3 regions of the Marisediminicola sp. UYEF4 genome follow, and region 1 is predicted to be linked to each of the others. Evidence: predicted binding sites of a transcription regulator. Region 1 holds the regulator's gene; each other region holds the start of a gene.

The links. The regulator HrcA, encoded in region 1, represses chaperone genes, less so after heat shock. The targets are predictions, from matches to a motif close to TTNGCACTCGNNNNNNNCGAGTGCNAA.
Region 2: the regulator HrcA is predicted to act here: its motif matches at 719-745, upstream of groL (chaperonin GroEL).
Region 3: the regulator HrcA is predicted to act here: its motif matches at 995-1,021, upstream of groES (co-chaperone GroES).

What each region holds. Positions count from the first base shown of each region.
Region 1 is NZ_JBEPNA010000005.1:80,064-82,330, reverse strand. It holds gene dnaJ (molecular chaperone DnaJ) at 1-741, opposite strand, end outside; gene hrcA (heat-inducible transcriptional repressor HrcA) at 805-1,848, opposite strand; gene ABIB15_RS07180 (DUF4870 domain-containing protein) at 1,986-2,267, shown strand, end outside.
Region 2 is NZ_JBEPNA010000001.1:401,809-404,075, forward strand. It holds gene ABIB15_RS01975 (DUF3048 domain-containing protein) at 1-670, shown strand, start outside; gene groL (chaperonin GroEL) at 791-2,267, shown strand, end outside.
Region 3 is NZ_JBEPNA010000001.1:274,400-276,666, reverse strand. It holds gene rarD (EamA family transporter RarD) at 1-542, opposite strand, end outside; gene groES (co-chaperone GroES) at 616-912, opposite strand; gene ABIB15_RS01355 (class I SAM-dependent methyltransferase) at 1,055-2,242, shown strand.

The DNA of each region.
Region 1 (2,267 bases):
GTGGCGCACCTTGATCTCGAGGTAGAGGTCGCCGTTGGGCCCGCCGGCCGGACCGACCTCGCCCTGAGACGGCATCTGCAGGCGCAACCCGGTATCGACTCCCGCGGGGATGTCGACCGGGATCTTGCGGCGCGCGCGAACGCGGCCCTGGCCCTGACAGGTCGGGCACGGGTTCGGGATGATCGTGCCGTAGCCGCGGCAGGTTCCGCAGGGGCTCGACGTCATCACGTTGCCGAGCAGGCTGCGCACGGCGCGCTGGATGTGACCGGTTCCGCGGCAGATGTCGCATGTCACGGCGTGCGTGCCGGGCGCAGCGCACGAGCCCTGGCAGCTCTCGCAGAGGATCGCGGTGTCGACCTCGAGGTCGCGGGCGGTGCCGAAGATGATCTCCTCGAGGTCGACCTCCACGCGGATGAGGGCGTCCTGCCCCCGCTCGCGCCGGCTGCGCGGCCCGGACCGGCCACCGCCGGCTCCCCCGCCGAAGAAGGTCTCGAAGATGTCGCCGAAGCCGCCGAAGTTCTGTCCGCCGAAGCTCGGCTGCGGGCCGAGATCGTATTGCTGGCGCGATTTGGCGTCGGACAGCACGTCATAGGCGTGCGTGACCGACTTGAACTTCTCCGACGCGTCGGCCCCCGGGTTGACGTCGGGGTGCAGCTGGCGGGCGAGGCGGCGGTACGCCTTCTTGATCTCGTCGGATGTCGCCTCGCGGGAGACACCGAGCGTCTCGTAATGGTCTACCAATTGATTTCCCTCTGGATTGCTGTCGGATGCCGTGAACGGGAGGTCTGCCGGGGCAGCGCCCGATCAGCGCCCGTCGTCGTTGTGGTCGTCGCCGAGCAGGCGAGACAGGTAGCGTGCGACGGCCCGTACAGCCGCCATGTTGTTCGAATAGTCCATTCGGGTTGGCCCGAGAACGCCGAGCCTCGCAAGGTCGCCGCCCGATGCGGTGTACCCGCTGGTGAGCACCGAGGTCTCCCCCAGGCCGAACGAGGCGTTCTCCCGTCCGATGCTCACCGAGAAGCCGTCCGGGCCGGGAGCCATCTCTCCGAACAGTCGGAGCAGCGTCACCTGCTCCTCGATGGCCTCCAGCACAGGGTAAATGCTGCCGCTGAAATCTTCCTCGGTGCGCGCGAGGTTCGCGGCGCCCGCCATCAGCAGCTTGTCCTGCCGCCCAGCGACGACGAGTTCCATGAGGCTCGAGACGATCGGGGCGACGACGGATGCCCGGGTGGGCGCGAACTGGTCCCCGAACGTCGCCAGCGCAGCTGCGGCGCCGGTGAGGCCCAGTCCGCCGAGCGCCGAGTTGAGCCGGGCGCGCAGCTCGGCGAGGAAGGTGTCGTCCACCGGGCTGTCGCTGACCTCGATGATGCGCTGGTCCACTCGGCCGGTATCGGTGATGAGCACAATCATCACGCGGGTGCTTGAGAGCGGAACGAGCTCGAGGTGGCGGATGCGGGAGTGCCCGAGCGTCGGGTACTGCACGAGCGCGACCTGGTGGGTGAGCTGCGAGAGCAGGCGCACGGTGCGCGCGAGCACCTCGTCGAGGTCGGTCGACTGCCCCAGGAAGGTTTCGATCGCCTGGCGTTGCGCGCTTGTCAGCGGTCGGAGGTCAGTGAGCTGGTCGACGAACACGCGGTACCCCTTGTCGGTCGGGACGCGACCCGACGAGGTGTGCGGCGCGACGATGAGCTCCTCCTCTTCGAGGATGGCCATGTCATTGCGAATCGTGGCGGCGGACACCCCGAAGGAGTAGCGCTCGACGATCGAGCGGGACCCGACGGGTTCCCGCGAGGCGATGTAGTCCTGCACGATGACGCGGAGCACCTCAAGGCTGCGGTCAGAGACCATGCTCCACCTGCCCTTCCGTCTTGGCACTCACACAACGTGACTGCCAATTGTATCCCGCGACACGGCGCGGCACGCATTGCACGCAGCCGATACCGGGCAGTAGCGTGTGCCCTGCACCCACACTCAGAAAGGCCCCCATGACCAACCCCAGCCAAAGCGCCCCGCAGCCACCTGCCCCGCTGACCCCGAGTGAAGATGTCCAGTGGGGGTCGTTCGCACACCTCGGCGGCGTCCTCGGCATCCTCCCGTCCCTCATCATCTGGCTCGTGTTCAAGGATCGCGGATCGTTCACCAACGCCGAGGGCAAGGAGGCGCTGAACTTCCAGATCACGGCGGCCATCGCCGAGCTCATCGGGTACATGCTGATGGCGGTGCTGATCGGCTTCGTCATCGTCCCCGCCGTGTACGCGGCACGAGTC
Region 2 (2,267 bases), on a different contig from region 1:
TCCCGACATCATCTCGCCCCTCGGCGGGATCGTCGCCTACTCGGGCGGCCAGGAGCGGTTTGTCGCGCTCATGCGCCAGACACCCGTGTACAACGCCATCCACGGTCAGCCCGACACCCAGGCGACCTTCTACCGCTCCGGCGCGAAGCCCGCACCGCACAACGTGCACGTGAAGGCCAAGGAGCTGCTCGCCGAGCACACCGATCTGGCGGCTCCGCGCCGGCAGTTCGGCTTCGCCGTCGACCTCCCGTCGTCGACTGCCGTGCGGATCGGCACCCCCACCGGCGCCGTGAACTACCGGTTCTCGGACTACAGCTTCGGCACCTGGGCGTGGGATGCGTCGACCTCCGCGTTCCTCCGCAGCCAGCGGGGCGCCGTGGATGTCGACGCGAACGGCGCCCAGCTGAAGGCGACCAACGTCGTCGTTCTGCGCGTGCCCATCACCGAGGCGTTCGACATCCCCAAGACCGAGCTGATCGGCTCCGGCGAGGCCTGGGTCTCCTCCGGGGGCGCCACGGTGCATGGCACCTGGACGAAGAAGTCCGCGACGGGCACGATCGCGCTCGTCGCCGACAGCGGCGTCGCGATCAAGCTCGCGCCCGGCAACTCGTGGATCGAGCTGATTCCGTTGGCCGGGTCGGTCGAGCATCCCGCGCCCGCAGTCGGCTGACCCTCCCCGGGCTCACTTGCACTCTCCGGGGGAGAGTGCCAGAATCGTTTAGCACTCCCTCCACGGGAGTGCCAACCGTGTTGCAGCTTTTACGACGCCCCGGAGGGACGAGAAACACACATGGCAAAGATCATTGCTTTCAACGAAGAGGCCCGTCGCGGCCTCGAGCGCGGCCTCAACATCCTCGCCGACGCAGTCAAGGTGACCCTCGGCCCACGCGGCCGCAACGTCGTGCTCGAGAAGAAGTGGGGCGCACCCACCATCACGAACGACGGTGTCTCCATCGCCAAGGAGATCGAACTTGACGACCCGTACGAGAAGATCGGCGCCGAGCTGGTCAAAGAGGTAGCCAAGAAGACGGACGACGTCGCCGGAGACGGAACGACCACGTCGGTCGTCCTTGCCCAGGCCCTCGTTCGCGAAGGCCTCCGTAACGTCGCCGCTGGCGCCGACCCGATCACCCTCAAGCGCGGCATCGAGAAGGCCGTCAACGCGGTCATCGAGGCGCTCGTCACCGGCGCGAAGGAAATCGAGACCAAGGAAGAGATCGCGGCCACCGCGTCCATCTCTGCCGGCGACCCCGAGATCGGCGCACTGATCGCGGAGGCGATCGACAAGGTCGGCAAGGAAGGCGTCGTCACCGTCGAGGAGTCGAACACGTTCGGCACCGAGCTGGAGCTGACCGAGGGCATGCGCTTCGACAAGGGTTACCTGTCGGCGTACTTCGTGACCGACCCCGAGCGCCAGGAAGCCGTCTTCGAAGACGCCTACATCCTCATCGTCAACGGCAAGATCTCGAACATCAAGGACCTGCTGCCGATCGTCGACAAGGTCATCCAGTCGGGCAAGCAGCTGCTCATCATCGCCGAGGACGTTGACGGCGAAGCACTCGCGACCCTCGTCGTGAACAAGATCCGCGGAATCTTCAAGTCGGTTGCCGTCAAGGCCCCGGGCTTCGGAGATCGTCGCAAGGCGCAGCTGCAGGACATCGCCATCCTCACCGGTGGCCAGGTCATCTCCGAGGAGGTCGGCCTCAAGCTCGAGAACGCGACCCTCGACCTGCTGGGACGCGCCCGCAAGGTCGTCATCACCAAGGACGAGACCACGATCGTCGAGGGAGCCGGCGAAGTCGACGCCATCGCCGGACGTGTCAAGCAGATCCGCGCCGAGATCGAGAACACCGATTCCGACTACGACCGCGAGAAGCTGCAGGAGCGCCTGGCCAAGCTGGCCGGCGGCGTTGCAGTCATCAAGGCCGGAGCCGCGACCGAGGTCGAGCTCAAGGAGCGCAAGCACCGCATCGAGGACGCCGTTCGCAATGCGAAGGCCGCCGTCGAAGAGGGCATCGTCGCCGGTGGTGGCGTCGCACTCATCCAGGCCGGCAAGGTCGCGTTCGAGAGCGAAGCCGTCACGAGCCTCACGGGCGACGAGGCGACCGGTGCGAACATCGTTCGTGTCGCAATCGACGCGCCGCTCAAGCAGATCGCCCTCAACGCCGGCCTCGAGCCCGGCGTCGTGGTCGACCGCGTGCGCAACCTGCCCACCGGACACGGCCTCAACGCCGCGACCGGCGAGTACGTTGACATGCTGGCTGCCG
Region 3 (2,267 bases), on a different contig from region 1:
TTCTTGATGAGTCCGTAGAACCCGAACGACAGCGCGAGGGCAAGCGAAATCCAGGGGAACTCGCCGTACCCGATCGCGAGCACGAGCACCGCGACGAAGCTGATGCTCACCGCGACCCACTGCAGCGGCCGCAGCCGCTCGCGCAGCACGAGCACGCCGAGCAGAACCGTGACGATCGGGTTGATGAAGTACCCCAGCGCACCCGCGAGCACGCGGTCGGTGAGCACCGCGAAGATGTAGACCTGCCAGTTGACATAGATGAACGCGCCCGCGAGCGCCATCGTGAACAGGAGTCGCGGCGTGCGCACGATCAGCGCGACGGCCGTCCATCGCCTCGTCGCGCTGAGCAGGATCGCGCAAAAGACGAGCGAGAACAGGATGCGCCCGGCGACGATCTCGAACGGGCCGGTCGGGGCGAGCAGCAGGAAGTAGACCGGGAGCAGACCCCACAGCCCGTAGGCGGAGACCGCCTGGATGAAACCGGCCCGGCGCGTGGCCGCGATCGACTCCAGCGGGGACTTAGGTGTAGCGGCAACCGGCACTCCGAAATGCTACCCCGGGTACGACGAAGGCCCGCCCGGCGAACCGGACGGGCCTTGCGAAGAGGTGCTGGTGTTAGCGGACGACGACCGCGAGCACGTCGCGAGCCGAGAGCACGAGCAGGTCGTCCCCGCCGTACTTCACCTCGGTTCCGCCGTACTTGGAGTAGATGACCCTGTCGCCGACGGCGATGTCGAGGGGAACGCGGTTGCCGTTGTCATCGATGCGACCCGGTCCGACCGCGACGACCTCGCCCTCTTGGGGCTTCTCCTTCGCGGTGTCCGGGATGACGAGACCGGAAGCAGTTGTCTGCTCCGCCTCGACCTGCTTGATCACAATGCGATCTTCGAGCGGCTTGATGGAGACCGACACAGTTGACCTCTTTCTCAGTGCTAAATGGCTTTTGGGTTGGCACACTCATGGTGAGAGTGCCAGAAGTAGCTTACGGGTTTCGTTAGCACTCCCGCAATCGGAGTGCCAGTGAGAGGGTCGACCGGAGTGGAAGAATGGGGCGATGGAGACCTCCGAGCTGCTCGAAGTGCTGTCCGCCGACGGGCTTCGGCTGCTCGACTCGCTCGCCCCCTACGACGCCAAGGCCGACGTCGTGCGCGCGGTGAGCGAACTTCGTGCGGCGGGGCACTCCCCCGGCATGGTCGCGGCGGTGCTGAACCAGTCGAAGCTGCGGGCGAAGGCCGGCGCCAAGTTCGGGGCGTTCGCCGAGCGGATGCTGTTCACCGAGGCCGGACTTGAGCAGGCCACCCGCCTGAGCGTCGCGGCACTTCATGCCGGGCGTTTCCGCGACGCGGGCGTCTCCTCGGTCGCCGACCTGGGCTGCGGGATCGGCGCGGATGCCCTCGCCCTGGCCGCGCTCGACCTGCGGGTGACGGCGGTCGAGCGCGACGAGGTGACCGCGGCGATCGCCGCCTACAACCTCGCCCCGTGGGACAACGTGACCGTGGTGCACGCGGATGCTGTCGCCGTGCCGCTCGACGACGTCGACGCGGTGTTCCTCGACCCCGCCCGCCGCACCGCCGGCCACCAGAACACGTCGCGGCTGCGCGACCCTGCCGATTTCTCGCCGCCTCTCGATTTCGCGTTCGGCCTCGGCGAGCGGATGCCGACGGGCATCAAACTCGGCCCGGGTGTCGACCGTGACCTCATTCCGGCCGGCGCCGAGGCCCAGTGGATCTCCGTCGACCGGGAGGTGGTCGAGCTCGGGGTGTGGTTCGGCGGGGCCGCCCGGCCCGGCATCGGGCGTGCCGCGCTCGTCATCGGCGACCACGGCACCGCGGAACTCACCGCCGCCGCCGACAGCGAGGATGTCCCGACGGGCGGCATCGGCCAGTACGTCTACGAGCCCGACGGCGCCGTCATCCGGGCCCGGCTGATCGGCGACCTCGCCCGGCAGATCGGCGCGCGCATGCTGAGCACCGGCATCGCCTACCTGACCGCAGACGAGCTCGTTGCGACCCCGTTCGCACGCGCCTTCACAGTCATCGAGGTGCTGCCCTTTGACGAGCGCACCCTCAAGCGGGAGCTCGCCGCACGCGGCATCGGATCCTTGGAGATCAAGAAGCGCGGCGTCGACGTCGATCCCGCGCAGCTGCGCAAGAAGCTCGCCCTCAAGGGCAGGTCAAGCGGCACACTCATCGTCACGCGCGTCGCGGGGCGGCACTGCGCACTGCTGGTCGAGCGGGCGTAGCGCGCGCGGGCTGCGCCGCGCCGTC